3 regions of the Stenotrophomonas sp. 57 genome follow, and region 3 is predicted to be linked to each of the others. Evidence: predicted binding sites of a transcription regulator. Region 3 holds the regulator's gene; each other region holds the start of a gene.
What was found. The regulator FliA, encoded in region 3, starts transcription of late flagellar genes. The targets are predictions, from matches to a motif close to TAAAGTTTNNCNNNCNNNGGCCGATAA.

Region 1 (10,081 bases), 1.9 Mb from region 3:
AAGGATTCAAGTCTGATGTCTCGTCCGCCCCTCCACGCCCTGCAGGGCTTCGTCACCGCTGCCCGCCTCGGCAACCTGTCGCGCGCGGCGGCGTCGATGAACCTGACCGTCAGTGCGCTGAGCCATCAGATGCGTCAGCTGGAGGAGCGCCTCGGCCAACCGTTGCTGATCCGCCAGGCGCGTGGCGTCACCCTCACCCTGGAGGGCCAGCGCCTGCTCGATCAGGTCGGCCCGCACCTGGATGCGATCAACGAGGCGTTCCAACCCTATGCGGCGCGCGCCGAGCACGTACTGACGATCAGTGCGGTGCCGTCGATGGCCTCGGCCTGGCTGGTGCCGCGGTTGGGGCATTTCGTCGCCGCGCACCCGCAGATCGAAATCAACCTGCAGTCCAGCGAACGCCTGGTCGATTTCGAGCGGCAGCGGCAGTTCGACGCCGCACTGCGGCTGGGCACCGGCAACTGGCCGGGGCTGGTGGTGGAGCCGCTGTTCGACGAATGGCTGCTGCCGATGGCCAGCCCGGCCTTGATCGAGCGCATGGGCGGCATCGACCGCGTGCCGCTGGACCAATGGCCGCTGCTCGGTGACCCGGACGGTGCGTGGGGCGCGTGGTTCGCGTTGAGCGGGCAGAGGCCACCGTCGCGCTTCGTGGCGGTGCTGGATGATTCGGAGGCACACCACAGGGCCGCACTGGACGGGGTGGGCGTGGCGCTCGGGCGGATCACCCGCGCACGCCTGCTGCTGGACTCCGGCCAGCTGGTCGCGCTGTCCAGCCAGCGCCTGAAGACCGACTGGCCGCACTGGCTGGTGTACCCGCCACGCTCGGCCCGCCATCGCGGCTTCCTCGCCTTCCGCGACTGGCTGCACGCGCAGGCCGCCGAGCATGTGCGGCACATGGCAGGCGCGCATCTTTAGCATCGCGCCATGCCCGACGCTACCGTCACCGCACCAGCGTGACGGCCTGCCCGGCGCGTGCGAACGCTTCGCCCAGCAACGGGCCGGCCTTGATCGCTTCCACTTCATCGAACAGCGCCTGCAACGCCTCGACCGGGCGCGAAGCCGGCGCCGCTACCGCCTGCCGGATCGCTGTGAAGCGATCGGCCAGCACGCGGTGGCCAGGATGCGACCGCGCCCAGGCTTCCAGTGGCTGGCGTACACCGGCTGCGGCATCAAGATGGTGTTGCTCGAACAGGTCGATGGCCGCCGCAGACGTGTCCGCGCGCTCGATCGTGGCGTGGCGCAGCTCGCGGCTCAGGAACAGGTCGTAGGCTGCGCCACGGCCGACCGCGATGCGCAGGCCCTCGCGGTCAAGATCGGCCACCTGCTGCGCCGGGCTGTCCTCACGCACCAGGTAGGTGCCTTCGATTTCCACATAGGGCGCGCTGAAGGCGATACGGTCGGCACGCGCCGGATCGATCGCCAGGAAGGCCAGGTCCCAGGCGTCTTCGGCGGCCGCAGCAACGACCGAGGCCGCTGCGTCGTGGCAGGTGAAGCGGGCCTGCACGCCCAGTCGCTGCGCCAATGCGGTGGCCAGTTCCAGCGACGGCCCGCGCGGCGAGCGTGCATCGCCCTGTGCCAGTACAGGATTACCGAGGTTGATCGCCACGCGCAGGAAGCCCTGCGGTGCCAGCGCACTTCGATGGTCGGCCAGGGACATGCAGGGCTCCGCGGTGCAGGGGAGCTCCAGCATGCCTGCCAGGGTGTCCGCGCGGCGTGGACTCAGCCGCGCGCGGCGAAGGTGCCGTGGAAGCCCAGTGGCACGGCATACGGCAACCACGCCTGTGCCAGCGGGCCGTCATCCACATGGCACGCATCCAGCACCGCCAGGCCGCTGCGCTTGTTCACCGGGTCGAGCAGGGTGCCGACCAGCCAGCCGTCATCGGCGTTGCGGCTGCCCGGGCGCGGTACGAAGACGTGCTCCTCGGCCATGATGTCCGGCCCGTAGTGCCACAGCTGGCGACGCCCGCGCTCGATATCGAACGCGGCCACCGCGTTGAAGTACGGTGCATGAGCCGGGCCGTCGATGGTGGGGGCGTACAGCCGCGCGCCACGCGTGTTGGCGGAGCGCGGGTCGAACAGCGGGAACTCCACCGCGCTGATGCCCAGCGTCTCCCAGCGCGCGCGGCGCTGGCGCAGGTCCAGGTGCAGCTCGACCAGGCTGGCACCACTGTTCGCGGCGTGGGCGCCGTCCCCGGCCATCGCCTCCTTCATCGGCGAGCGCGCCTCGTTGATATCGTCGTGACGCACCGCACGCAGCACGATGCCGCCATCGCGGGTGAAGGCATCGCCGAAGTGGTAGATCGCCGCGAACGGTGCCTCGAACCATTGCGCCTTGTCCGGCGCGTCCTTGGCCACCACCGCGATGCGCGCGGGGCGCTGCGGCGCGAACTGCATGCGCTCGAAGAAGCTGCCGCCGGTGCCGGTGAAGTCGAACGGCATCAGCACGAACACCAGGTGCTGCCCGGTCATCGCGAACGCATGCAGGTAGCCGTGTTCCGGCGTTTCGATCACATTGGCGCTGCGCAGCTGGCCGTCCCCGCCGATGTGCCAGACCAGCAGGCCATGGCCTCCCATCAGGCTGATCGAGCCGAAGTTCCACACACTGCCATCGCGATCGGGCAACGGATGCGCGGAGAACGGCAGCGCCGCCAGGTCCGGGCGCCAGGTGACCGGGCCGAGCGTCTGCAGTGAATCGGGGTCCACTTCGAACGCCGAGCCGGATTCGCAGAGCGCGAACAGCCGGCCGTTGATCATCGTCACCGAGGTATTGGCCACGTTGGCGTCATCGTTGTTGCGCACGGCCAGTGCGCCGGGAACGCTGGTGCCGGCGGCCGGGTACTGGAAACGGCCGGCCTTCTGTTCGCGGGTGAACTTCGGCGTGGCGACCATGCGCCCGTGGTGGGTCAGGCTGCCATCGCCGTTGAAGCGCCAGCCATGCACCATGCCGTCGCCGTCGAACCAGTGGTCGTAGCGGAAGCCATCACGCTCGGTCCAGGCCGGGCCATTGCGGTACAGCGTTCCGGCGAGGCCGGCCGGCAGCCGGCCCTGCAGTTGCACGGTGGCCGGGCCGAGGCTCTCGCTGGTGGCGCTGCGCCAGCCCAGCAGCCACGGGTGCTCCTGCAGGCCCTGCGCGAAACGGGCCGGGTCACCGGCGAAGGCCGGCGCACTGCGCAGTGCGGTGGCGCCCAGGGCCAGGCAGGCGCTGCTGCTGAGCAGGGTACGGAGGAAGCGGCGACGGTCCATGATGGCCTCGGGTCTGGATGCAGGAATCAGCGCAGGGTGATGTCGATGGCAGCGCCGGCGGCCGGCACGTCGACGCGCGCCTCGTCGAAGGTCGGCTTGCGCATCACCTGCGGGTTGTTGCTGAAGCCGTAGCCTTCCACCGGCATGCCGACCAGGTTGGTATCGAGCTTGCCGTTGTCGTTCTCATCGTGGGTGAGCAGCACCGCGTAGCTGCCGGCGGGCACGCCCTTGAACACGAAGTGGGCGCTGTCGCCGCTGGGCTTGGCCTGCTGTGCCTGCACCGGTGCGGCCTTGCCGTCCCAGGCGGCCGTGCTGTTGACCAGAGCGACCCGCAGGGTGCCGGTCTGCACGCGGACATCGTGCACGGTCACCGCCAGGTCGGCGGCATGGGCACTGCCGGCCAGGGCCAGGGCAGTCAGGGCGGTGCTGAGCAGGGCGATTCGGATCATGGCAGTAGCTCCGGAAGAGGACGTGGTGGTGTGCCGCGGTGTGGGGCCAGTCTGCGCGGGGCACGGCGCCGGGTTCAGGGCCAGAGGTCATCGATCCGACGTGCCAGAAGTCACTTTCTGCATCGGACCCATTGCCGGTTGCAGTCGCGGCCGTCAGCATCGGGTCATGCCCAGCCTGTTCCGCCACCTGTTGCGTCCCCTCAGCCTCGCTGGCCTGGTCACCGTGCTGGTGGTGGGCCTGTCATTCGGCGTGCAGGGCCCCGTTGCCGGCCGCAGCCAAGCGTTGCTCGGCATGTTCCTGCTGCTGTTCGTGGTGCACGGATGGGCGGCAATGCCGACCCGCGTGCGTGCACTGGCTGCGGTGCTGCAGGCTGTGCTGGCGATCGCGCTGGTCGCCCTGCAGCCGCGTACCGGGACCGCGCCGGTGCTGCTGGTGGTGCTGGTCGCGCAGCTGGCCGAGCACTGGCCGCCGCGCTTCGTGCTGGGGATTGCACTGGTGGCCAACCTCGCCATGTATCTCGTGCTGCGCCACAGTGGCTTCACCCAGCCGTTGCTGGTGGTGCTGCTGTATGGCGGCTTCCAGGCGTTCGCGGCACTGACCGCACACTACGCACGCAGCACCGCGTTGGCCCGTGACGACCTGGCCCGCGTCAATGCCGATCTACTGGCTACGCGTGCGCTGCTGGCCGACAGTGCTCGCGACGCCGAGCGCCTGCGCCTGGCCCGCGAGCTGCACGATGTGGCCGGCCACAAACTCACCGCGATGCGCTTGAACCTGCGTGCGCTTGCGGCCGATCCGGTGCTGGCCGGGCGCGAAGGGTTGGTGCTGGCCGAGCAGCTGTCCGGTGAGCTGCTGGCCGACATCCGCCAGGTGGTGCAATCGATGCGTGACGACCGCGGCCTCGATCTGGCGACCGCACTGCACGCCCTGGCCGCGCCGTTCCCGCGTCCGACGCTGCAACTGCGTATCGGCGAGGGCGTGCGCGTGACCGACCCGCTGCTGGCAGAGACCGTGCTGCGCCTGGTACAGGAAGCGCTGACCAATGCCGCCCGGCATGGCAACGCAGACACCGTATGGCTGACGATCAACGAAGAGGACGCCCGGTTGCGTATCGACATCCGTGATGACGGCCAGCGCGCCGAGCGTATCCGCGAGGGCAACGGCATCGCCGGCATGCGTGAGCGCCTGGCGGCGGTGCGCGGCCAGCTGGAACTGGCCCGCACCGCACAGGGTGGCATGCACCTGACTGCCTGGGTGCCGGCATGAGCGGCGCCGCGATCCGCGTTGCCCTGGCCGATGACCAGGCGCTGGTGCGTGCGGGTCTGCGTGCGCTGTTGCAGGGGCTGGGCGTGGACGTGGTGCTGGAAGCTGAAGACGGCCAGGCGCTTTTGGATGCGCTGGCCACCCAGCCGGTGGACGTGGTCCTCAGTGACATCCGCATGCCCGGGATGGATGGCATCGAAGCGTTGCGCCAGCTGCGTGCACGCGGTGATGGAACCCCGCTGCTGCTGCTGACCACCTTCGATGAAAGCGATCTTCTGCTGCGCGCAAGCGAGGCAGGAGCGCAGGGGTTCCTGCTCAAGGACGCGGCGCCGGCCGACCTGCGCGAGGCGATCGAGCGCGTCGCCGCCGGCGAAACCCTGCTGTTGCCGGTCAGCACCGAGCCCGTGCGCGCGCGCTACCGCTTCCATGATGAAGCACCGCCCACCGACACCTTCGGCGAGCGCGAAGTGGCGATCCTGCGCCTGCTGGCCGGTGGCTACAGCAACAAGGAGATCGCGCGCAGCCTGTTCCTGGCCGAGGGCACGGTGAAGAACTATGTCTCGGCCATCCTCGACAAGCTCGGCACCCGCGACCGTACCCGCGCGGTGCTGAAGGCGATTACCCTGCGCATCATCTGAGTTGCCGGAACCTGGAAAGCGCGTGGACCCGATTCTGAACGCTGAGATCCCCGCCAGTGACCTGGCCCGTGCCATCGCGTTCTACCAGCAATGGCTGCGGGTGAACCAGGGCGTGCGCATCTACCTCGGCGTCGACAACCTTGAGACCCGCCTTGCGCGCGCACTGGAGGCAGATGCCGAACTGCGCTTCGGTGCCGAGATCCGCGACAGTGAAGGCAACCGCATCGCGCTGCAGGCCCGCGCAGTTCTGTAGAGCCGAGCCCACGCTCGGCTGCTGCTGGCCCCGCCGGCCAGGCTCAGCCGAGCATGGGCTCGGCTCTACAGGTCGGCTCTACAGGATCGCGGCACGCGAGCGCTGAGACCCGCTTTGCGCGCGCCCTGGACGCAGATGCCGAACTGCGCTTCGGTGCCGAGATCCGCGACAGTGAAGGCAACCGCATCGCGCTGCAGGCCAGCGCAGTTCTGTAGAGCCGAGCCTACGCTCGGCTGCTGCTGGCCCCGCCGCCCAAGCTCAGCCGAGCATGGGCTCGGCTCTACAGGATCGCGGCACGCGAGCGCTGAGACCCGCTTTGCGCGCGCCCTGGAGGCAGATGCCGAACTGCGCTTCGGTGCCGAGATCCGCGACAGCGAAGGCAACCGCATTGCGCTGCAGGCGCGCGCAGCTCTGTAGAGCCGAGCCCACGCTCGGCTGCTGTTGGCCCCGCCGCGCCAAGCTCAGCCGAGCATGGGCTCGGCTCTACAGGATCGCGGCACGCGAGCGCTGAGACCCGCCTTGCGCGCGCCCTGGAGGCAGATGCCGAACTGCGCTTCGGTGCCGAGATCCGCGACAGCGAAGGCAACCGCATTGCGCTGCAGACGCGCGCAGCTCTGTAGAGCCGAGCCCACGCTCGGCTGCTGTTGGCCCAGCCGCTCCAGCTCAGCCGAGCATGGGCTCGGCCCTACAAGGTCGCGGCGCGCGAGCGCTGCAGCCAGTCATTGATGGCCGGGTCCAGTCGCGGGTCGTCCGGCAGCTGCATGCCGAAGCGCTGCTGCAGTACGTCACGCACATCACCCACATCATGCAGCGGGCGCTTGTCCGGCGCCTGCCCGGGGCGGTACTCGGTGTAGTTGCCGCTGCCGATGGTGCGGCGCCAGTCCGGTCCGGTCAGCGACACGCGTAGCTGGCCCGGGAAGCTGGAATCGGGGTGGGTGCATACGTACCAGTTGCCCACCACGTTGTCGATCGGTGCAGGCGCCTGCAGATCGAAGCGGTACATCGCCCGCCAGCCGTCGCTGGATTCGGCTGACAGCACGAAGTCGCCCTCGTCAGGCAGACGCTGCAGCAGATAGCGCTCATGCGGCGTGGCCTGCGGCTGCGCATCGTGCAGGCGCAGCGGTACGGTCGGGGTCAGGCTGCCGAATCCGGCATCCACCAGCCAGTCGTCCCCATCCACATGCACGCGCAGCAGCAGATGGGTACGCGCGGTCAGTTCGCCGTCATGCGCTGCCAGCAGCACGCGCGCACTCAGAGGCTGCGCATCAAAGCCCAGTGCCTGCAGCAGGGCCAGCAGGCCGCCATTGAGTTCGAAGCAGTACCCACCGCGGCGGTCGTCGAGCAGCTTGCGCTGCACGCTGTCCAGGTCGATCGGCACCGCATCGCGCAACAGGCAGCTGAGGGTCTCGAACGGCAACAGTGCGTTGTGACGCTGCTGCAGCAGTGTCAGGCCCGCCAGCGTCAACGGTGGTGGCGCATCCAGCTGCAGGCGCTGCAGGTAGCGGGGGACATCAAGCGTCGTCATGGCGGCACCGGGCGGGGGAGGGAGGTCCACTGTGTTCCCCCAACCGGGGTTGAGGTCAAGCGCGGCGGCGATGTCATCCCCCCGTCGCCTGTGCCCGGTACAAAGGCCGTGTCCGCCAGCGATCGGCGCGGTCGAACCAAAGAATTCCTAAAGTTGCTTCAGATCTGGCCGATACAGATGCGTCTTTCCGCCTGGAGTCTGTCATGTCGGCCGTTGTTTTCCACCTCCGGTCCCTGCGCACGCGCCTTGGCACGTGGCGCTCGGCGTCCCCCGACCTGCTGTTGTGGCTGCAGCCGCACCGCCTCAGCGTGGCCAACAAGCTGAAGGCGACCCTGTGGGTATGCGGCCTGGGGCTGGTCGCGATCGCCGCCGTCTACGCCTGGACCGGCCACGCCAGCGCACAGGCTGCACGCGACCAGGCCAGCTACCAGCACGGCAGTGATCTGGCCGCCAGCCTGGCCACACGGGTGGCCGAAGCGCGCCGCCTGCAGACCCAGTATGCACGCAGTTTCAATGATGCCGACCGCGACCAGCTGCTGGTGACCCAGAACGCCCTGCAGGCCGACCTGCGGGCGCTGCGCGCGATGCCGATGGATGCCAGCCGGCGCAAGGCCCTGCAGGCGCTGACCGAAGCCGCCGATGCGTTCTCGCAGGGTGTGGTGGCGCTGTTCGAACGTGTCGATGAAATGGGGCGCGGTGACGCTGGCCTTGCCGCGCAGCTGCAGCAGGCGGCCGATGCCCTGCAGACCCAGGTGGACGCCCAGCAGCGGCCGTCACTGGCGCTGTCCCTGCAGAAGATGCGCCGTCAGGAAGCGCTGTTGCTGCTCGATGGTGATTCCACACATGCCGATCGTGCGAGCGAAGAAAAACTGCCGTTTGATCTGGCGCTGGCGGGCCTGTCCACCGATGTGCAGGACACCCTGCGCAGCGGAATGGACAGCTACCAGATCGCATTGCTGGGCTATACCGCGGCCCGTGTAGGCCTGGACGTGGAGGCACAGTCACTGCTGGAAACCGCCGCTGGCGTGGCACCGGCACTGGCCGCATTCCAGCAGGCGCAGGTCGCGGCGCTGGCCAGTGCGCAGGCACGGCAGCAGACGGGCGCGCGCACCATGAGCGTGCTGTTCGCACTGACGCTGCTGCTGGTTGCCGGTGTATTGATCACCAGTCTGGTGCTGGTCCTGCGCGCGGTGCGCCAGCCGATCCAGGACACCCTGCGCTTCGCCAGCGACATCGCTGACGACCGCCTGGACACCACCTTGCGCGTTTACAACACCAACGACGAGATCGGCCAGCTGGCCCAGCGCCTGGTCGACATGCAGCAGCGCCTGCGCGCGCGCATCGAGACCGAGCGCGCGGTGGCGCGCGGCAACACCCGCGTGCGCCGGGCATTGGACAGCGCGCAGACCGGCCTGATGGTGATCGATGCGGAAGGACAGGTCGCCTACGCCAACCCGGCACTGCTGCAGCTGCTTGGACTGCGGTACGAGGATCTGGTGGGCAGCGACGCGGTACACCTGCATCCGGCCCTGGCCGGCCTGGCCGGTGTGCGCCAGCGCGAGGAGCGCGAGATCGGCCATGCCGGCGTGCGCTACCAGCTGATCGCCAACGCCATCATCGACGAAGCGCAGTTCCTTGGCGTGGCGGTGGAATGGCGCAGCCGTGCGCTGGAAACCCTGTTGGAAACCGAAGTGGCCGCGCTGGTCGATGCCGCCGCGCACGGTGACCTGCACGGCCGCATCGCGCTGGAGGGCAAGCAGGGCTTCGTACGCACCCTGTCGACCAGCATCAACCGCCTGCTGGCGACGTTTGAAACCAATCTCGGCGACCTGCAGGCGCTGCTGGCTGCGTTGGCCCGCGGTGACCTCAGCGTGCGCATGGAGGGTGAACTGCAGGGGGTGTTCGCACGCATGCGCGACGATGCCAACGCCACCGTCGCACAGCTCGGCCGCATCGTCACCCGCATCCAGCACGCCACGTCCAGCTTGGATACCGGCGTCGGCGAGATCGTCGCCGGCCATCACGACCTCTCGCAGCGTACCGAACAACAGGCGGCCAACCTGGAAGAGACGGCCGCATCGATGCATGAGCTGACCGACACCGTTGGCCGCAATGCGGATGCCGCAGGGCGTGCCGACGCGCTGGTCAAGGGTGCCGCAGCGGTGGCGCAGCGCGGCGGCGAGGCGGTTGGCCAGGTGGTCGCGACCATGCAGGGCATCAGCGAGGCCTCGCGACGGATCGGCGACATCACCCAGCTGATTGATGGCATCGCTTTCCAGACCAACATCCTTGCGCTCAACGCGGCCGTGGAGGCGGCACGCGCGGGCGAGCAGGGCCGCAGCTTTGCCGTGGTGGCGGCAGAAGTACGCCTGCTGGCCCAGCGCAGTGCCGAGGCGGCGAAGCAGATCAGGGGATTGATCGAGGATTCGGTGGCGCGGGTCGGCCAGGGTAACCGGCAGGCCGAGCAGGCGGGTACCACCATGGGCGAGATCGTTGGCAGCGTGCAGCAGCTGGCCGAGCTGCTGGCCGGTATCCGCAGTGCATCGCAGGACCAGCATGCTGGCATCGCGCAGGTGAACCAGACCATCGTGCAGATGGAAGCCAGTACCCAGCGCAACGCCAGCCTGGTGGAAGAGGCTGGTGCCTCGACCGCGCAGATGCAGGTGCAGGTGCATGCGCTGGCGGAAGCCGTTGGCGCGTTCCGGCTGC
Region 2 (10,081 bases), 770 kb from region 3:
GCTCTTTCTGAGTGCGCTGAGCCGCTCGTTCGATGGTGCCGCTTAAAACCAGCGCGGCGATTCGGGTTTGTGGATCAGTCATGGTTCCTCCGTCGTTGGTGCGTGCCCGTCGTCGGTTAACTGAGCATCGATGGGTTGGATCGGGCTTTTTCCTGAAGACCTGCCCAAGACGCGCTCCGCGAGCTTTAGAGCGGCTTGAATGTCTCTCAAGCGGTCTTCGCGAGTGCGATGGACGGTGGGATTGAAGCTGCCGCTCAGAAGTAGCGCGGTGATTTGGGTTCGTGGATCTAGCAATGTGCGTCTCGGTTGGTGTGTGCTCGTAGCCAACCAGTTAAGTGAAAATTAGCAAGGGCACTCAGCAGGGAATTGCGCACACAATTGCTACTTAGTCGAAAAGAATTTGCTGGTTCGGGACCGCCCCTTGAAAACCCGTCCGCCGTCGCGCAGCCGGTCCCTCAACACGGGCTGACTCGGCCGGTGCTTGGTGACCATAGGCCCAGCATAGCTCGCTAAAGAACTCCGCATCCGACGAGCTTTGACGGCAAGATCAGCCGCTACAGTTGCGAAGCCGATCTGACCGTCCCCTTTAACAATCCCAGACAGGACGTCTACAAGCTGCGGCTTGAATACACCTCCCAGGCAGTCAATGGACAGCACTTGGTCGAGGTCCAGGTACTTCCTGGAGATCTCATCGGCATTGGAGCGGCAATCAGCTCCAATGTTCGGACCCGAACACAAGCCATGGCTCCCGCAGCTGCGGCTCCAGTCGAAGAGTCACAGGCAATGGACGTTGATCCTGCTTATGATTCAGCGATCTCGACGAAGGTGGACGATTACCAACAGTCCAACTCGGACGAGCCGCTGGCCTATGCGGCGTCGACTGGGCCCAGCTTTGACTGTGGGAATCGCACGGCAACCCCCAGCAGCTAACGAGCGTGTATGGCCGTTGTCGGAACCTGATCGCAGCGCGTCCTACGGGGTGATCGGCATCAAGGGCGACACCGACTATCCGGTTTACGAGGAAACGCTGAGCGGCTAAGCAGTCGGCTGACCCTGCCACTGAGTCAACGATCTCTTCTAAGGGGGCTTCTAGCGATCGTTTACGGCGGAAAACGCACTCCACCAAGCCATCGCACGGTGCTTATTAGCGGAGTCTGGAAGGGTCTCTAGGAGCCTTTCGACCTCCGACAGTCTGGGATGCCCAATGGCAGCCATGCCTTTGACAAAATCGATGTCCTTGTCGCGGCCAGCACAGAGCTTGGAGATCAGCAGGTCCTCATACGAAAGCGCCATAAAGGTATCCCGTGCGACATCGCCTGATTGGTATGGGATGAGCCTATCGCGCCAACCAGGAGCTAGGATCGCTGTGGCGACTTCCACGCCATCTGCATGGTAGCCATAAGTCCGGTCAAAAATTGAGGCATCGCCGAAGTTCTTGTCGATGATGTCCGTAACGGCTTCTGACTCTCGTTGCGGTTCATCCAACAGGGCGATGTCGATTTCCCTGGAGAAGAACAAAACATCGGACGAAAAATATCTAGGATCGAGATGAGCCAAAATGGCTTGGCTGCCGATCAGTAGGAATCGGTGCTCATGCCCGGTTGCCTCATCGACTGCGCGCAGGACGTGGTCAAGCTGCTCTGGCTTCATTGTGCCTCAGCGCTCGAACTTCCCACTTGACCAAGTCAAACAATCGATTCCGCTCTTGCTCGGAAATCAAGGACAGGAAGGGGGCAGGGGAGCACGAGCGCAACACCTGGCCCTCATTGTCGTCTACAGAGGTGAGCACCTCCACGACTGCTGCTATACCTTGCTCAATGAGTTCTCGCCAGCGATGCAGGTATTGGGGCGAGCAGGCATGTTCGCCTGTTTCAAGAGCAATCTCCAAAAACGTCCTGGCCGTGGCCAAAACTTCCGGGTGGTGAGGCAAGCGGCGGCCCACCTCGCGCCAAAGCACGCGAGATTGGTACCAAGACACTGGCGGGAGCCAGGTGCCCGTGGAACAATCGGCAGGGGTCAGTAGGGGGCGCATATTCATACGATAAGCCAACTGCCTTGGAGGTCAAGCTAGGTCGGAGGGTGTCTCATTTAGTGCTGAGACTGAAGGCCCTAAAACGTTGCAGCCAAGAGGTATCAGGAACACAACGGTCTGTAGGTCCTGCTTCGAAGGCGCGCCCACACTGTGTTTGAGGACGAGACGTGGATGTCCCTCTCAGTGACGCTGGATGGGCGACTAAGTCGGTTGAGCAGACGCGAAGCCGGACAGTGCTTGTCAGCTGTGAAGGCTGCGATAGAAACGCATCTTAGGTCCGTCGACGATCTCGCTCTCGGATATTCTTCACATACTTGGCATCCTTGGCGGACTCCGCGGGAAGGTTCAACAGCACGTTCGCCAAGGTTGCGATCGATTCATCGGACAAGCGGAACGACGCAGGAAGCCCACTCAAGCCTGCGTGTTGATTCTCCGCGATCCCTTCTTCAATGGCTCGAACAAAGTCAGCCACGGACGGGCGTGAGGTCTGGGACATGGCCGCCGAGCGGGGGTCATGGGAGTGCACATTGGCATTCTCTGCGTCAGTCCCAATGGCCCGAATCATTTCCGAGAGGCTTGGCCAATACTTCAGGTCGAACTGACAGAGGTTTTCCAGCCTTTCCTTCAGGAAAGACTTGTAATGCCCATTACATTCGCTGGCCCGGTCGATGACTTCGACAGGGTGATACAAGGTGTCACTGCTGAACGGTCCGCGGTTGTTTATCTGTTCCCTTTCTTCCAGTAGTTCCGCCATGTGATCCGCCAGGCCAGCAATGGCCTCATTGACTTTGTCCAAGCGCTTGCGGGCTGAACGATCGGCGATGTTCTTCTCGGGCGTCCAATGCGCTCCAGTGGCGAGCACGCAGAACTCAAGAAATACCTTCCACTCAATGCCGTCAAAACCCAGGGACCGCTCAAGTTCCTGGTAGACCGAGCGAAGTTCCAGTCCTCGGCTGAGCATATTCCGAGCCACCTCACTTTCCGAAGGAACGATGTCTTCGGCCTCGTTTCGGCGGATCTGCTCCTGTAGAAAATCTTCACATTTGAGTTGGGCGTTGTTCAAAGACACTGCGGTGCTTCCTGGCTTCAAGTGGCTCCAACGATAGGGGGCATGTCGAAACCCGTCGACATCTGAAACGCGATTTCCGATCTGGCTTTGGGATCCTGACTCTGACTGCTGCCCGCGCGGGAGGGATGAACAGGTAGTCCAGCAGCCCCGCGAGCCACCAATGTAGGGTTCGCCTTGCCCCGCCGCTGGGGGTTCCGCCCGTTCTCATGGACAGTTAAAAGAAGGCCGACTCCGGCCATGAGGAGTGTTCATGTCAATACGTAGGAAGTTCAGTGCCGAGCTCAAGCGCGGTGCGGTGGAGGAGATGAGCCAACCGGGCATCAGCTACGCCTAGGTGGCCCGGGAGTTGGAACCCGCGACAGTCTGCTGACCCGCTGGAAGCGCGAGGCGTAGAACTCGGAATCGGCCGCCTTCGATGGCAGCGGAACGCCACGTGACGAAGAGTTGACTCGAATCAAGCGCGAGTTGGCGTGGGTAAAGCAGGAACGGGGTCTTTTGCGAGAAGCGGCGGCGTTCTTTGCAAAGGGATCATCCTGAGGTATCAGGTGATCGAACGTTGCCTCAACGAGTTCCCAGTCTGACTGATGGGCCGCTGCCTTAAGGTAACGACCAGCGGCTACTACGAGTGGAGTATGCGTACCTCGAGTGCCCGGAAGGTCATAAGTGAACGGATCTAATGAGTTGGCGCCGCTCGCTGTGGTTGTTCGCAGGAAGTCCGATGCTGTTCTCGTTTGCGACGGCTTCAAGTAGCCTGTCTACTTCACAAGAAAGGGTCAACAAGGAGCTCCACTTGGCTGGACTGTCAAAGATGAATCGCGTCCCATCCGGTACGAGTAAAAGCTTTGCGTAATCGGGACGATGATACAGGTCGTCAAGATGGCGCTGAGTCTCCGCTAAGACGGCGAGCTCATACGAATGTCCGGTCCGCAGAGCTGCCATGTCGGCGTGGAACATGATGGCAGCAAGGTCGAAGCTCGTGAGCATGATGTCCTGATCCGCGTCTGCCTTGATATTCTTGATGAGTCGAATGGCTTTCTTCAAAGAACCCATGGCAACAAGGTCTCGATCTGAAACTTCCTTGATGTGCTTAAATGGGTAGTTAGTCATCGTGGCATTGTTCTTCTTGTCCAAGATGATGACCCCCCGATCATGGAATGCTCCACTACGTTGGTAATCGGCAGAGTCATACCAATGGGAAGGCACAACATCAATTGAGCGGGGAAGAGAGCCGCCTGAGATCTTGATCGCTTTGCTCCCGCGCTTATCTACTGTCGCGGCTGGAAAGGCGCTTTCGAGCTCGGATTCTTCTTGTGCGCGCAGGTCTTTAAGTTGCTGCAATGAAGTTAGGGTTGTGGGGTAGTAGGCGCCTGATGTTCCTCGCGGACCGCTGGGGTCGTAGCTCAAAAATTGCGATGAGATAAGAGTAAGAAGATCTACATCGCTGACGCCACGAATGTGCACATTGAGTGGTACGGAGCCTTGTAGGTGAAACTCAAGCGTGAACCGTTCGATGCGGTTTCCTAGCTGCTTCGCTACACGCAGGGCGGTCTCTATGCTGATGCGCGTGTAGTCTGCGTCGACTTCCTGCATCGCACCCAAAACATAGCGAGTGTTGGGCTTGCTGGTTGCTTTTGTCTCCCAGGCCTCCTGCTTCCAAATCTTCTCTATGTACTTGGCCAGCGCAGCGCTATCCTGCGCCATGAGGTTAACTCGATCTTCGCCACTGCGTCGCGCTTTCAGTGCGGCAATACGCTGATCAACGGTTCTTGCCATTACTGCCTCCGAAGTTTGAGGGTGCCCGACGAGTGGCGGCCGTCACCGTTGAAATAGTCGCCCTTGCCAGTTTTAAGATCTTTAGCAAAGACCAGTTTTGCAAACCCCCGATGCGCATTGAGCTCTGTTCGGCCGGGCTTGGGGTCGTTGCGATAGCTGTAAAGCAGAACAAATCCTTCGATGGGGTCGGAAACGAGTCCGGCAACGTCGCTGTTGGACTTGGACAACCCAGCGTCGAGGTGGATGCGCACCTTGTCCCAATCTTGGGTGATCGTCATGGTTCCCTGCCAATCAACGGCCAGTGAGTCAGGACGTGGAAATGGATGGCCCTCACAGATCCAAGTTCCCGAGAGATCCGCAACCTTCAGCCACCCTGCGACGAGCGGCACACGCCACATCCAGCGGCGGAAGATCAGGTATAGAACGGTATAAACCGTGCCCGCACCAGCTAGAGAGAGGATAACGGGCGGCAGGTTTGCGCCAAGCCCAAGCCCCTTTGCGAGGTCTACGGCTTCGAGGAGCGCCCAGACCAAGATCCCTGAAACCACTGACGCGGTCCTGGCGAGATATTTTCCGATCTGCGCCCGATTGACACCGCCAAGCACCACATACTCGTGATCCATTTTGAGTCCCCTGTGTTCCATATGCGCACGATATCGGGAAATCGTCGCAAAAGGCGCGACTGGGTGCGTTTTAATTGAGGCCGATAAGAGGGGTGAGGGCGTGACCTGCGAATGAGCGGAGGTCACTTCCTTCCAGCTGCCACTGCACCTTAGCCGCTTTCCTCTGCAGTAGTAGGCGGAGGGCGAAGCTCCCCGCCTGGGATCGCCTCATCCAGGGTAATGCGGCGACAACCGATTCCAGTTGTCCACCACCCATGTCGTAACGGTTTGGCGTCCGGGTGCAGTGGACTTGAAGTGCTCTTTCAGCATCCACTCAACAATGAGACGGGTCTTGACAGGGAGGTCGACGCCATCTTTGCCGGTCAGGCTGTTGAGATAGAGCAGCATCTCATAGCCCTCATTGCGGCTGAGGTGATGGGCGTCGTCCGCTATCAGCTTAGGATTGTCGCCCTCAGAGACTCTCCAGCTGTATTCATAACGAAGTTCGGAACGCTTGATTGCAGGCATAGCATCGAGCTCCTAAAGATCCGGTTTGGATCAGGGGGGACTTGAGGCCGCCTGCAGCGGCAATCAAGGGGATGCGTCTGATGGTGTTGTCCTGGACGGCAAGCCGTCCACGCCACCAGTGGAGAGGGAGCCTGGCGTGGATTCATCTACCTGTTGCGGAATTGTTGCGACAGCCCTTCCTGCAACTCAACAACATTCGATTCCGTTGCTGCACAAAGGGATTTTCCCATAACATCTCGCTGCGCCCGTTCTGCTTCATCAGCGGGGTGTGTTCGGCGGACTTGTCTTTGGACATGGGACTCGTGGATCAGGGCATCCGGTCGCGCCGGAAGGCGGCGACGGCGGAGCAGGTACAGGGCCGTCCATGGTAACTGCTGGGGCTGGGGGACGCCGCTGCCGATGATGAGCCAGGTACGTGCGGGGCACGCAATCAGGCCGGGATGAGCGTGATCTGCCGATGGCTGGCGAATATCTCCATGACGATCTCGAAGTAGGTCTGGCCATCGCCCCGTTGCAGGGCCTCCAGCTGGTGGCTGATGGCCTGCGCATTGAAGTGACCCGGCCCGTCGAGTTTTGCCTGCAGCCAGCGGCGGGTGGCATCCACGCCCAAGGCCGCGCGGCTGTTTGCGATGTCGCGCCAGACGAGGGTGGCCTGATCGTGGCCAGCCAACGCGCCATAACCGCCATGCAACAGATCGTCCAGGGCATCCAGGCTCGGCCCGAGCTGCCAGTCCTCGCCGGCCATGAACACGCGGTTGAGTTCGGCATAGAGGCTGTCGATGTCCTGGATCGCGCCGCCTTCAATCTGCAGGGTAAGGGGCATGAAAGAATTCCTGGCGTGCGGAGTGAAAGATAATAATATTGAACATGAATTCGGGTTGAGGGGTATTTTTCACGCTTTCCCGCACAGTTGAAGATATTCACGAAGGTATATGCGGAAAAGCTCTTAAAGATTCTCCCGGTCGAGCCGCCACCGATCGTACGGCCACGATCAAGGGAATTGAGATGCTCGCCTTACGCAACCTCCGAGTGGGATCCCGGCTGGGTGCCGGGTTCGGTCTGCTGCTGCTGTTCATCGTGGCCATCGTTGGCCTCGTGCTGTATGGAAACCACCTGAAGTCCGCCCAGTTCGAGAAAGTGGTGGACGTCAACATGGTGAAGATGCGGCTGTTGAACGACATGGTGGATACCAACAACGCGGTGCTGATGCATCGCCGGCTGATGGTGATCAAGCGCGGCGAGGATTTCGACAAGGATTATCAGAAGGCGCAGGAGCTGTCCCAGACCTACGATCGTATCTGGGCCAAGTACATCAAGATTCCACGTGATGCCACCGGCGATACCCTGGTGGCGAAGATCGAGGCGGCGCGCAAAGCCACCGACGCTTCCACCGAGCACCTGCATGAGCGCATGAAGGCCGGCGATTTCGACGGCGCGGCCAAGGAACTGCTGGCCGAACATGGTCTGGCGACGGCCTGGAACGAGGCAATCTCGACCCTGCTGCGGCATCAGGAGGCACTGACAGCGCGCAGCCGCGAGGAATACCGCTCGACCGAATCGTGGACCGGCACGTTGTCGATCGTGTTCGGTGTGATGAGTCTTCTGCTCGGCTCGCTGGCGGCATGGGCGATCACCCGCAGCCTGACTCGTCCGCTGGCAGGGGCGGTGAAGCTGGCCGATGGTATTGCCGGTGGGCGCCTGGACAGCAGCATCGACGCGTCGGGCAACGATGAGGTCACCCAGTTGCTCCGATCGATGCAGCGCATGCAGGCACAGTTGCAGTCGGTGATGGCGGCACAGGGCGAACTGGCCCGCCAGCACGATGCCGGCAGCCTCAGCTACCGCATGGACGAGAGCGCCTTCCCGGGGGACTACGGCCGCATGGTGCATGACACCAATGCGCTGGTTGGCTCGCATGTGCAGGTGCAGAATCGCCTGATCGAGGTGATGAAGCACTATGCGCGCGGCGACCTGTCGGTGGACATGGACCGGCTGCCGGGTGAGAAGGCGGCGATCACCCAGGCGATGGACGAGACCAAGGCCAGCCTGGCGGCGATCAACAGCGAGATCCGCCGGCTGGCGACCGCGGCCGCCGCAGGGGACTTCAGCCTGCGCGGTGACGAAGATCGCTTCGCCTACGATTTCCGCGACATGGTGGCCGGGCTCAACCGGTTGATGCAGACCACCGACGAGAATCTGGTACAGGTATCGACCCTGTTGCAGGCGATCTCGCGCGGTGACCTGACCGTACGCATGCAGGGTGACTTCCACGGGGTCTTCGCCCGCATGCGCGATGACTGCAACGCCACGGTCGATCAACTCAAGCAGATCGTGGGTCGTATCCAGGCCAGTGCCTCCAGCATCACTCTGGCGGCAGGCGAGATCGCGTCGGGCAACACTGATCTGTCGCGGCGCACCGAGCAGCAGGCGGCCAACCTTGAAGAAACGGCCGCATCGATGGAGGAGCTGACGTCCACGGTGAAGCAGAACGCGGAGCACGCCCGGCAGGCCAACCAGCTCGCCATCGGCGCGCATGGCGTTGCATCGCAGGGCGGTGAGGTGGTCGGGCAGGTGGTGATCACCATGTCGGCGATCGAAGCGTCGTCGAGGAAGATTGCCGAGATCATCTCGGTCATCGACGGTATCGCCTTCCAGACCAACATCCTGGCGTTGAATGCCGCAGTGGAAGCCGCGCGTGCCGGCGAGCAGGGCAGGGGCTTTGCGGTGGTGGCCAGCGAAGTGCGCACGCTGGCGCAGCGTTCGGCAGGCGCGGCCAAGGAGATCAAGGGCCTGATCGAGGATTCGGTCGGCAAGGTGGCCGATGGCTCGGCGCTGGTCCGCCAGGCAGGCACGACCATGGGCGAGATCGTCGCCTCGGTGCAGCGCGTGACCGACATCATGGCCGACATCTCCGCAGCCTCGCAGGAACAGAGTTCCGGCATCGAGCAGGTCAACCAGGCGGTCGTGCAGATGGACGAGACCACCCAGCAGAACGCCGCACTGGTGGAAGAGGCGAGTGCCGCGGCCCGTTCCATGGAAGAGCAGGCCAACCTGTTGACCGAAGCGGTGTCGGTGTTCCGCACCGGCGCGGCCGCGGCGGCCGCGTCGGTTCCGCGGGCGCTTGCGGCAGTCGCAGCGTCGGTCACCCCGGTGAGGCGTCCGGCGGTGCTGTCACCGCGCATCGAGCCGACGCTGGCCGCCAATGCAGGTGGGTGGGAAGAGTTCTAACAGGTGAGCCTGCCGGCAGGGAGACGGCGCCCATCGCGATGGCTGGTCGCGATGGGCGCGATTTTTCCTGAACGCGCGATGGCCATTGAGGCGCCCGGCACGCGTATTTCACTTCCGGTTGCCAACCGCGGGAGGACACTGGCGCCATACCGGACCTCAGGAGATGGCCATGAAGACCTCGACCCGACTGCTTGTGCTGGGCACCCTGCTGGCGGCAACCTCTGTTGCCGGTGCGCAGACCTACGGGCCGCGCGACGAAGGACGCAAGTTCAATGACGGCAGCCGCGTGGTCTGCAAGAACGTGGAAGTACAGCGTAATTCGCGCGATCCCAACCGCATCGCCGGTACCGCCACTGGCGCCGTCATTGGTGGCCTGCTGGGCAACCAGGTGGGCGGTGGCAACGGCAAGAAGCTGGCCACCGTGGCCGGTGCCGTAGCGGGCGGCGCTGCCGGCCGCCAGATCCAGGGCAACAGCCAGCAGAAGAACGGCGACCGCGTGGTCGAGCGCCGCTGCGAGCGCGTTTACCGCTGACCGATGGTGCCAACTGCGTAGTCCGCCTTCCGCAACGCAGTATCTCGGAACGCCGGCCTCGTGCCGGCGTTCCTCGTTGTGGGGCCCCGTATCGCCGGCCGGTGTGTCGCGCCTATACTGCGCCGACCTCCAAGGATGAATGCCCTGTGAACGAATTGCCCGTCGCAGAGTCGCACGTTCCGGTTGCCGACCGCGAGCCCGGACCCGAGGCGAGCACGCGCTTCGGTCGGCTGCGCGAGCGTACCGATGAGTTGGAACTGTTCATTTCCGGCCTGCTGGCGTTCGCCCTGTTGGCGGTGCCTGGCTACCTGTTCGAT
Region 3 (10,081 bases):
TGCGCCGAAACCTTCGTGTACGCGGCGCACGATGCCGACCACGCGCCGGATGATCTGTCCGGTCAGGTCCTGGTAGCTCTGGGTCAGGGCGATTTCGGTGAGGTTGTGGCGGATGCGCTCGAGCTGCGCGTCCTGGCCGGGCTGCAGGCCTTCGGCGCGCAGCTGTTCGGTCAGGCTGCGGCATTCCTCGGCCAGGTCCAGGGTGCGGTGGGTGGCCTGTTCGGTCATCGCCACCACGTGGTCCAGGCGTGCGCAGGCGTCGTCCAGTTCACCGGCTTCGCTCGGCACGGTCGGCAGTTCACCCAGCGCTTGACCCAGCTCGCGGGCCAGCCGCGAAAGGCCGCTCATCATCGGCTGCGTGCGCAGCGCGACCAGTCCGTCGATGCGTTGCCGCCAAGCGGCTTCGTCACCGGACTCCAGCGCGTCCAGGGCTTCCTGCAGGCGCAGGGCGAGGGCGTTCCTGTCGACCGTGGTATCCATCAGGCGCTGGCCGCCAGGCGTTCGAAGATCTTGCCCAGCTTCTCTTCCAGCGTCTGCGCGGTGAACGGCTTGATGATGTAGCCGTTGACGCCGCTCTGTGCCGCTTCGATGATCTGCTCGCGCTTGGCTTCGGCGGTGACCATCAGCACAGGCAGCGTTTTCAGCTTGGCGTCGGCGCGGATCGCCTTCAGCAGCTCGATGCCGGTCATCACCGGCATGTTCCAGTCGGTGACCACGAAATCGAACGGCTGGCTCTGCAGCAACGACAGCGCGGCATGCCCGTCCTCGGCTTCGGCGGTGTTGGTGAAGCCCAGATCGCCCAGCAGGTTCTTGACGATGCGACGCATGGTCGAAAAGTCGTCGACGATCAGGATGCGCATGTTCTTGTTCAAAGCAGAGTTCCTTTGTTGTTCATTCCGGGCGGCCGGGGGCAGCCGCCTCGGGGATGTTCATTCTTCAAGGCCGGCGTCGACCGCCTCGAATATCTTCAGTCGGCCCCGCAGGCGCAGTACCGCCTGGCCGTGGATCTGGCAGACCCGCGATTCGCTCACGCCGAGCACTGCGCCGATCTCCTTCAGGTTCAGCTCCTGCTCGTAGTACAGCGAGAGCACCAGCTGTTCGCGCTCGGGCAGGTGGCCGATGGCCTTGCCCAGCTCGCGGCCGAATTCGCCGCGCTCCAGCACCTGCTGTGGGGTCGGGCCGCCCTGGGCGACGGTGTCCAGCTCGCCCTGGTCCTCGATGCGCGATTCCAGGCTCAGCACCTGGCCGCGTGCGGCGTCTTCCATCAACCGCAGGTACTCTGGCAACGGCATCTCCATCGCCGCGGCCACTTCGGTGGCGCTGGCGGCACGGCCGCTGCTCTGTTCGAGGCGGCGGATGGTGGCGGCGGCGTCACGCGCACGGCGGTGCACCGAACGCGGCACCCAGTCGCCGCGGCGGATCTCGTCGATCATCGAGCCACGGATGCGGATCGAGGCATAGGTCTCGAACGAGGCGCCCTGGTCGGCGTCATAGCTGCGCGAGGCTTCGATCAGGCCCATCATGCCGGCCTGGATCAGGTCGTCCACTTCGACGCTGGCCGGCAACCGCGCAGCCAGGTGGTGGGCGATGCGCCGCACCAGATCCGAGTGCTGGGCGATGACCTCGTTGGCTGCCGAGCGCTGGACCTCCCGGTACTGGGCTGCGCCTTTCATGCGGCCACCCCGCGCTGCTTGAGGATGCGCTCGAGGAAGAACTCGACGCCGCCACGCGGCTCGGTCGGCGCCTGCCAGCGGGCGGTGCGGCGGGCAATCTCGGTGATCGCCAGCGCGGCCGGGCTGGACGGATAAGCCTTCACCACCGGCTGCTGGCGCTGCACCGACAGGCGCAGCCAGTCATCCTGCGGCACGCAGCCCAGGTAGTTCAGCGAGACATCGGCAAGGAACTTCTCGCAGACGCGGGTCAGCTTCTCGTACAGCACGCGGCCTTCGTTGGGATCGCGCACCATGTTGGCCACCACCTGGATGCGGTCCACGCCGCGCTCGCGTGACAGCACCTTGATCAGTGCGTAGGCATCGGTGATCGAAGCCGGTTCGTCACAGACCACCACCACGGTGTCCTGCGCGGCCTGGCAGAAGGTCAGCACGCCGTCGGTGATGCCGGCGGCGGTGTCGACCACCATGATGTCCAGCTCGCGTTCCAGTTCGGAGAACACGTTGACCAGGCCGACATGCTCGGCCGGGGCCAGCTCGGCCATGTGCCGGCGGCCGGACGCGGCCGGGACCACCAGCACGCCATTCGGGCCTTCGACGATGACGTCGTCCAGCGAGCAGCGGCCGGCGACCAGGTCGGCCAGCGTAAAGGTGGGGTTCAGTCCCAGGATCACGTCGATGTTGGCCAGGCCAAGGTCGGCGTCCAGCAGCAGCGTGCGCTTGCCCATGCCGGCCAGTGCCACGGCCAGGTTGGCCGAGACATTGGTCTTGCCCACGCCGCCCTTGCCGCCGGTCACGGCAATGGTGCGCACAGGGCCGAGCGGCTCGCTGCGGGTGGCCGACAGCGGGAAGGTCTTGGTCAGCTTGGCGTACTCACGCGACGGCATGGTTCAACTCCGGGTTGCAGGGCATATCGGCCGCTCGGCGCAAATCTTCAAGGCGAAGTACAAGATTGGCTGCACTGGCCCGGTGCAGGTCGTCCGGAACGTCCTGGCCATCGGTCACCCAGGTGATCGGCAGGGCATGGTCCACGGCCACCGACAGGGCGTTGCCGAAGCGGCCGGTCTCGTCCAGCTTGCTCAGTACCAGGCCCTGCAGGTTGGCGGCGCCGAAGCGGCGGACCACCTCGTCCATGTCGCCGAAGCTGGTGTTGGCCGGCAGCACCAGCAGGGTGCGGACCTGGCGGGCGGCGCGCAGCCACTGCAGCTGGGCGGCCAGTGCGCGGTCGCGCGGGCCCAGCCCGGCGGTGTCGATCAGCACCAGCTTGTAGTCCTTCAGGCGTTCCAGCAGCTGGTCCAGGTCGGTGCCGCTGTTGGCCTCGTGCACGGCGATGCCGAGCTGGCGGCCGTAGCCGTACAGCTGCTCGCGGGCGCCGATGCGGGTGGTGTCGGTGGTCACCAGGGCCACGTCACGCGGCGCGTGCTTCTCGGCGAAGCGCGAGGCCAGCTTGGCGATGGTGGTGGTCTTGCCGGCGCCGGTCGGGCCGACCAGGGCAATCACGCCGCCTTCCTCCAGCGGGTCGACGGGGGCGATCGGCAGCTTGCGCGAGATCAGCCCCAGCATCAGGCCACGGCCACGGTGGGCTTCGGTCTCCAGCGGGATCTGCATGGCCACGTCGCGGGCCAGGCCGGCGTCGAAACCGTACTCGTCCATCAGATCCAGCGCGGTGGCGCGCACCGGGCAGCCACGCAGGCGCTCGTCGGTGAAGCGGTTCATCTCGCGCTCGATCACCTGGCGCATGCCGGCCACTTCCTGGCGCAGCTGGCGGATCTCGGCGTCGTCCTGGGCGACCACGGTCAGCACCGGGGCCGGGGCGAGGGTAGGCTCCGGCGAGGTTTCGATGACGGCGTCGGCCACTGCCGGTTCGCTGGCGGCGATCTCCGGCTGTGCTTCGGTCGGAGCCGCGCCCGGCAGTGGCGGCGGCTGCACGGCGGGGGCCGCGCTTTCGTGATGCATCTCGTGCGGCGGGTCGATCTGGAAGCGGGCACGGTTGGCTGGCGCGCTGGCGGCCGGTGCCGGTGCCGGTGCAACGATGGCCTCGGCGAACGGGGCGAAGATCTGTTCCGGCAGCGCCGGTTCGTTGACGGCAGCTCGGGCCAGGGTCGCGGCGAAGCCGGTGCTGCCGCGGGTCGGCACGATCTCGTCGGCGCTGTCCAGGGTGCGGCCGGTGGCACCGACCGCGGCGCGGGCGAGGGCGGCCACGGCAGAGGTGGTCGCGGCAACCGGTTCCGGAGCGGGGGTGTTGCTGCGACGGCGGGTGACTGCGGCAATGACGGCATCGGCGGCGGTGCGCGGCTTGGGGGCCGGCGGCGGTGCGACATCACGGCGCGAGGCTTCCAGCGCACGCTGCACGGCGCTCTCGTCGTAGTTGGCGGCGGCGACGATCTCGATGCCTTCCTCGATCCGGCGGTTGGACAGGATCACGGCGTCAGGACCATGTTCCTTGCGCACCAGGTTCATGGCCGAGCGCATGTCGGCGGCGACGAATCGTTTGATTTTCATGCTGTGGTCACGGGACGAAGACGGCGGGGTGGCGGTAGGAGAACTCGGGTGGTCGGTGGTCTGCACGGTGCGGGTTCCCCTTGGTGTCTGTCTGTTGCGTTGGTTCGAAAGTGGTGTCTGTTTTCTGGCGCATCGGAGGGCGGCGTCAGCTGATCGTTCCGACCAGCTTCAGGCGCTTGTCCTCCGGCACCTCGCTGTAGGCCAGGACCGACAGCGACGGAACGCTGTGGCGGACCAGGCGGGCCAGCGCGGCGCGCACCGGGCCAGGTACCAGCACGACCGCGGGCTCGTTGCGGGCTTCCTGCTTGCTGACACATTCGGCCAGGCTCTGGTGCAGTCGCTCAGCGAGTCCGGGTTCCAGCGCGGCGCCGTTGCCCTGCGTGGACTCCTGCAAGACACGTTCCAATTGCGGGTTGAGGGTGAACACCGGCAGCTCCGCCGACATTCCGGCGATCTCCTGCACGATGAAGCGGCCCAGTGCGGTGCGCACGGCGGCGGTCAGCACGGCCGGGTCCTGGCTGTTGGGCGCGTGTTCGACCAGTGCCTCGGCGATCTTGCGCAGCTGGCGGATCGGAATGCGCTCGACCAGCAGGTTCTGCAGCACGCGCACCACCGCCGACAGCGGCAGCGCCTTCGGCGTCAGATCTTCGACGAGCTTGGGCGCGCTCTTGGCCAGGTTGGCCAGCAGGTGCTGCACTTCCTCGTGTCCGAGCAGTTCCGGCGCGTGCTCGCGGATCAGGTGCGAGAGGTGGGTGGCGACCACGGTGGCCGGGTCGACCACGGTGTAGCCCAGCGTTTCGGCCTGGGCGCGCTGGTGCGGCTGGATCCAGGTGGCGTCCAGTCCAAACGCAGGGTCCTTGCCGGCGATGCCTTCCAGTGCGCCGAGTGCACTGCCGGGATCCAGCGCCAGCTCGCGATCCGGATGGATTTCGGCGGTGGCCACCGGCACGCCGTGCACCAGCACGCGGTAACCATTGGCCGGCAACTCCAGGTTGTCGCGGATGTGTACCGAGGGAATCAGGAAGCCAACGTCCTGGGTCAGCTTGCGGCGCACGCCCTTGATGCGCGCCATCAGTTCACCGCCCTGGTTGCTGTCCACCAGCGGGATCAGCCGGTAGCCGACCTCAAGGCCCAGTGGATCGACCGGGCGCAGCTCGTCCCAGCTCAGTTCGGCGGTCGGTGCCGGCGCGGCGGGGCGGCCCAGCGCATTGAGCGCGGCGGCGTCATTGCCTCCCGCTGCCGGATCGGTGGCGGCGGTCTTGCCCTTGCGGTAGACCTTCCAGGCGATGAAGCCGAGGATCGCGGCCAGCGTCAGGAAAGCGACGTTGGGCATGCCCGGCACCAGGCCAACGACGCCGATGATGCCGGCGGTGATCGCCAGCGCACGGTACTGGCCGAACACCTGGCCGGTCATGGCCTGGGCCATGTCCTGGGAACGCGAGGCCCGGGTGACCAGCATCGCCACCGCGCTGGACACCAGCAGTGCCGGCAGCTGCGCCACCAGGCCGTCACCGATGGAGAGCAGGGTGTAGGTGGCAGCGGCATCGCCGAACGGCATGCCATGCTGCAGCACGCCCACGGCCAGGCCGCCGAGCATGTTGATGAACAGGATCAGGATGCCGGCGATGGCGTCGCCGCGGATGAACTTGCTGGCACCGTCCATTGCACCGTAGAAGTCGGCTTCCTCGCGGACTTCTTCACGGCGCAGCTTGGCTTCTTCACGCGTCAGCAAACCGGCGTTGAGGTCGGCGTCGATCGCCATCTGCTTGCCGGGCATGGCGTCCAGGATGAAGCGCGCGGTCACTTCCGAAACCCGGCCGGCGCCCTTGGTGATGACCACGAAGTTGATGATGGTCAGGATTGCGAACACCACGATGCCGACCGCGTAGTTGCCGCCGATCACGAATTCGCCGAACGCGGCGATGACCTTGCCCGCGGCGTCGTGGCCGTTCTGGCCGTTCAGCAGGATGACGCGGGTGGAGGCCACGTTCAGCGCCAGCCGCAGCATGGTGGTGATCAGCAGCACGATCGGGAAGATGGTGAAGTCCAGCGGGCGCTTCACGTAGACCACCGCCAGCAGCACCATCAGCGAGATGGCGATGTTGAAGGTGAACAACGCGTCGAGCACGGGTGCGGCCAGCGGCACCACGACCATGGCCAGCAGGGCCAGCACGATCAGCGGCGCGCCAAGGCCCTGGCGGATCATTTCCAGGGCGCGGCGGGTATTGAATCCGGTCGAGGGCTGGGCGCTCACGGGCGGCCTCCCTTGCCGAATTCATCCACCTGGATGTGCGGGGCGTCCGGCATCGGGCCAGTGCGCCAGGCACGCAGCTGGTAGACGTAGGACAGGACCTGGGCAACGGCCGAATACAGTCTCACGGGGATTTCCTTTCCGAGTTGGCCTTCCCGATACAAGGCGCGTGCCAAAGGCGGGGCGGAGACGATGGCAACCTTGTTGCCGTCGGCCACTTCACGGATGCGCAGGGCGGTCTCGTCCACGCCCAGCGCGACCACGGTGGGGGCGTTCATGGCGCCGCCTTCGTACTTCAGGGCCACCGCGTAGTGGGTGGGGTTGACCACCACCACGTCGGCGGTGGGTACCGCCTCCATCATCCGGCGGTTGGCCATCTGCTGCTGCAGCTGGCGGATGCGGCCCTTCACCTCGGGGCTGCCCTCGCTTTCCTTCATTTCCCGGCGCAGCTCTTCACGGGTCATCTTCAGCTTGCGCATCCAGTTCCAGCGCTGGTACGGCGCGTCGATGGCGGCCAGCATCAGCATCGCACCGGCGGTGGCCAGCAGCAGGCGCAGGGTGAAGCCGAGGCCGTCGGTGATGGCGGTCTCCAGCGGGTGGTGGATCAGCCCGCGCAGGGTGTCGAAGCCAGTCCAGACCACCAGGCCGGCGGCGACGCCGACAAAGGCCACGCGCAGCAGCGACTTGGTGAACTCGGCGATGGCCTCCGGGCCGTACAGGCGCTTGAGCCCGCTCATCGGGTTCATGCGGTTGAAGTCGGGCAGCATCGCCTTCTGCGACCAGCGCAGGCCGCCCATCACCAGCGGGGCGACAAAGCTGGCCAGCAGGCAGACCAGCACCAGCGGCGCGATCACCAGCATGAACTGCAGCAGCAGGTCGCCGAAGTGGCCGAACAGCTCCTTCGGGTTCTGCCGCAGGCTCTGTTCCGGGCTCAGCGCCTGCTTCATCCAGGCCGTGGCGCCACGGCCGATCGAGCCGCTCATTGCCATCACCGCCAGCACGCCGGCGCCGAACACGGCGGCCGTGCCGAGCTCGCGCGAGCGCGGCAGGTTGCCCTGTTCACGGGCGTCGCGCAGGCGTTTTTCGGTCGGTTGTTCGGTCTTTTCGCCGGCGGATTCGTTCTCGGACATCACGGGGCACTACGGCAGGGGATGCCGGGGTGCGTGCAAGAACCGTTCCACGCACGGCGTGGATCTACCGACGGCCCTCGTCTAGGCCCGAGCCCACGCTTGGCTGCGGTTGGGGCCAGGCACGAAGCGCAGCCGAGCGTGGGCTCGGCTCTACAGGAGGGTGCCGCAGGAATCGTTCCGTGATCGCGGGCGGGCGCGCTGCCCGGCGTTATCCGGGCGGGTGTTGTTGCGGCGGGCTCTGCGCCAGTTCCACCCGCGGCCGCGGCAGGTCGTGCAACTGCATGAAGCGTGCTGCATCGACCGGGCGGCCCAGCAGGTAGCCCTGCAGGTAGTCGCAGCCCAGCCGCTCCAGGTAGGCACGCTGCGCCGCAGTCTCCACGCCCTCGGCGACGATGTCCATGTCCAGCGCGTGGCCCAGCGCTACGATCGCCGAGACGATCACCACGTCTTCGGCGCTGTGTTCCAGGTCGCGCACGAAGGCGTGGTCGATCTTGATCTCGGTGGCCGGCAGCCGCTTCAGGTACAACAGGCTGGAATAGCCGGTTCCGAAATCATCGATGGAGATGCCCACGCCCAGCGCCGACAGCGCCTGCAGCAGGCGAAGGCTGGTATCGGTATCGCGCATGACCGTGCTTTCGGTGATCTCCAGCACCAGGTGGCGGGGGGCAATGCCATAGCGTTCGATCACTTCACGCACATCCTGCAGCAGGTGCGGCGAACTGAACTGCACCGGCGACAGGTTCACCGACATCGACCAGCCTTCGTGACCGGCGTGGTGCCAGCGCCGCAGCTGCTGGCAGGCCTGGTCCAGTGCCCAGCGCCCGATGTCGTTGATCGCCCCGCTGCGCTCGGCCAGGCGGATGAATCGATCGGGCGGAATCAGGCCATGTTCCGGGTGCCGCCAGCGGATCAGCGCCTCGGCACCGGCCACCTTCTGCGTTGCCACGCGGATCTTGGGCTGGAAGTTCAGGAACAGCTGGTCGCTGCCGATCGCCCGGCGCAGGTCGGCCAGCAGCCGGAACTGCTGCTCGGCACTGTCGTTCATCCAGTCGGCGAACAACACGAAGGCGTTGCGTCCGGACTCCTTGGCCTGGTACATCGCCGCGTCGGCAAACGCCATCAGCTGCCGCTCGCTGGCGGCGTGGTCGGGGCAGATCGCCACGCCGATGCTGGCGGTTACCTGCAGTTCGTTGTCCGGCAGCAGCGGTCCACTGCCGACCGCCTGCAGGATGCGCCGGGCGAGGGTTGGCAGATCCTCGTCATGCTCGATGCGTACCACCAGCACGAACTCATCGCCCCCCAGGCGGGCCAGCATGTCGTGGGGGCGCAGCAGCTGGCGGGTGCGCTCGGCCACCGCCACCAGCAGCGCGTCGCCGGCCTGGTGGCCATAGGCATCGTTGACCTGCTTGAACCCGTCCAGATCCATGAACATCACCGCGAAACGGCTGCCGCCCTGTTCGGCCTCGGCCAGTGCCTGCACGATGCGCCGCTGCAGCAGCAGCCGGTTGGGCAGGCGGGTGAGCGGATCATGCAATGCAGCCTGGGTCAGCTCCTGCTGCGCGTCGGTCAGCGAGGTGCTCAACATCGAGTTGCGCAGGCGCAGCAGTTGCGCTTCCACCCGCTGGTCCAGCCACGAGACCACCAGCACCACGGCCAGGATTGCGACGGTCAGCACCACCACCAGCATCGCCAACCATTCGCTCTGCAGGCCATCGCCGACCGCCGCGCCACAGATGCTGCCCTCGGGGAAGCGTGCGGCGGCCATGCCGGTGTAGTGCATGCCGACGATGGCCAGCCCGAGCAGGCCGGCGGCCGCGAGCCGATCGCCGACACGGGTGCGCTGCGCGCGCAGGCGGAAGGCCACATACAGCGCGGTCCACGAGGCGGCGACCGCCACCAGCAGCGAGAACAGCAGCCAACCTGGGTCGTAGTCGATGCCGGGTCGCATGCGCATGGCGGCCATGCCGACGTAGTGCATGCTGGCAATGCCGGTGCCCATCAACAATGCGCCGCCCGCCAGGCGTGGATGCGGCAGGGTGCGCAGTGACACCAGCCACAGTGCGAACACCGACGAGGCGATGGCCAGGGCCAGGGAGAGCAGGGTGATGGGCAGGTCGTAGCCGAGCGGAATGGGCAGATCGAAGGCGAGCATGCCGATGAAATGCATCGACCAGATGCCCAGGCCCATCGCGAAGCCGCCCCCCAGGCGCCACCACCAGGCCGCGCCCTTGCCCGGCGCGGTGACCGTGCGCCCGGCCATCGCCAGTGCGGTGTAGGAAGCCATTACGGCGACCAGCAACGAGATCGCCACCAGCCACGGATTGTACGTGCCTACCAGCATTCGTCAGTCTCCCGGACCTGCCTGTCGACGGAAACTACGGTGGGGCATGCATGAGGCAGGCCGTCGCGCAGGCGCGCCGGCCAAGTGCGGCGTCCCCCCTGGACGCCGCGCATTCACTCTAACGCGCAGACCCGGGGGAACTTCAAGCGGTAAAACGTGAAATTGCGCCCCTGTAGGGCCGAGCCCA

Region 1: a site for FliA is predicted at 7,521-7,547, ahead of QP512_RS18190 (methyl-accepting chemotaxis protein). Genes of this name have one in related genera too.
Region 2: a site for FliA is predicted at 6,952-6,978, ahead of QP512_RS06145 (methyl-accepting chemotaxis protein). Genes of this name have one in related genera too.

Annotation. Positions count from the first base shown of each region.
Region 1 is NZ_CP127407.1:3,957,451-3,967,531, reverse strand. Features, by position in the region: gene QP512_RS18235 (LysR substrate-binding domain-containing protein) at 16-915, shown strand; gene QP512_RS18230 (transporter substrate-binding domain-containing protein) at 941-1,657, opposite strand; gene QP512_RS18225 (carotenoid oxygenase family protein) at 1,720-3,243, opposite strand; gene QP512_RS18220 (DUF2141 domain-containing protein) at 3,270-3,692, opposite strand; gene QP512_RS18215 (histidine kinase) at 3,859-4,959, shown strand; gene QP512_RS18210 (response regulator transcription factor) at 4,956-5,594, shown strand; gene QP512_RS18205 (hypothetical protein) at 5,617-5,847, shown strand; gene QP512_RS18200 (hypothetical protein) at 5,901-6,062, shown strand; gene QP512_RS18195 (arylamine N-acetyltransferase) at 6,533-7,372, opposite strand; gene QP512_RS18190 (methyl-accepting chemotaxis protein) at 7,576-10,081, shown strand, end outside.
Region 2 is NZ_CP127407.1:1,331,073-1,341,153, forward strand. Features, by position in the region: gene QP512_RS06105 (hypothetical protein) at 1-82, opposite strand, end outside; gene QP512_RS06110 (DUF6036 family nucleotidyltransferase) at 1,090-1,650, opposite strand; gene QP512_RS06115 (hypothetical protein) at 2,304-3,101, opposite strand; partial or broken gene QP512_RS06120 (transposase) at 3,352-3,775, shown strand; gene QP512_RS06125 (hypothetical protein) at 3,759-4,874, opposite strand; gene QP512_RS06130 (hypothetical protein) at 4,874-5,497, opposite strand; gene QP512_RS06135 (hypothetical protein) at 5,705-6,004, opposite strand; gene QP512_RS06140 (barstar family protein) at 6,435-6,827, opposite strand; gene QP512_RS06145 (methyl-accepting chemotaxis protein) at 7,010-9,232, shown strand; gene QP512_RS06150 (glycine zipper 2TM domain-containing protein) at 9,396-9,764, shown strand; gene QP512_RS06155 (hypothetical protein) at 9,911-10,081, shown strand, end outside.
Region 3 is NZ_CP127407.1:2,102,038-2,112,118, forward strand. Features, by position in the region: gene QP512_RS09640 (protein phosphatase CheZ) at 1-480, opposite strand, end outside; gene cheY (chemotaxis response regulator CheY) at 480-872, opposite strand; gene QP512_RS09650 (RNA polymerase sigma factor FliA) at 930-1,673, opposite strand; gene QP512_RS09655 (P-loop NTPase) at 1,670-2,557, opposite strand; gene flhF (flagellar biosynthesis protein FlhF) at 2,544-4,172, opposite strand; gene flhA (flagellar biosynthesis protein FlhA) at 4,318-6,378, opposite strand; gene flhB (flagellar biosynthesis protein FlhB) at 6,423-7,553, opposite strand; gene QP512_RS09675 (bifunctional diguanylate cyclase/phosphodiesterase) at 7,762-9,894, opposite strand.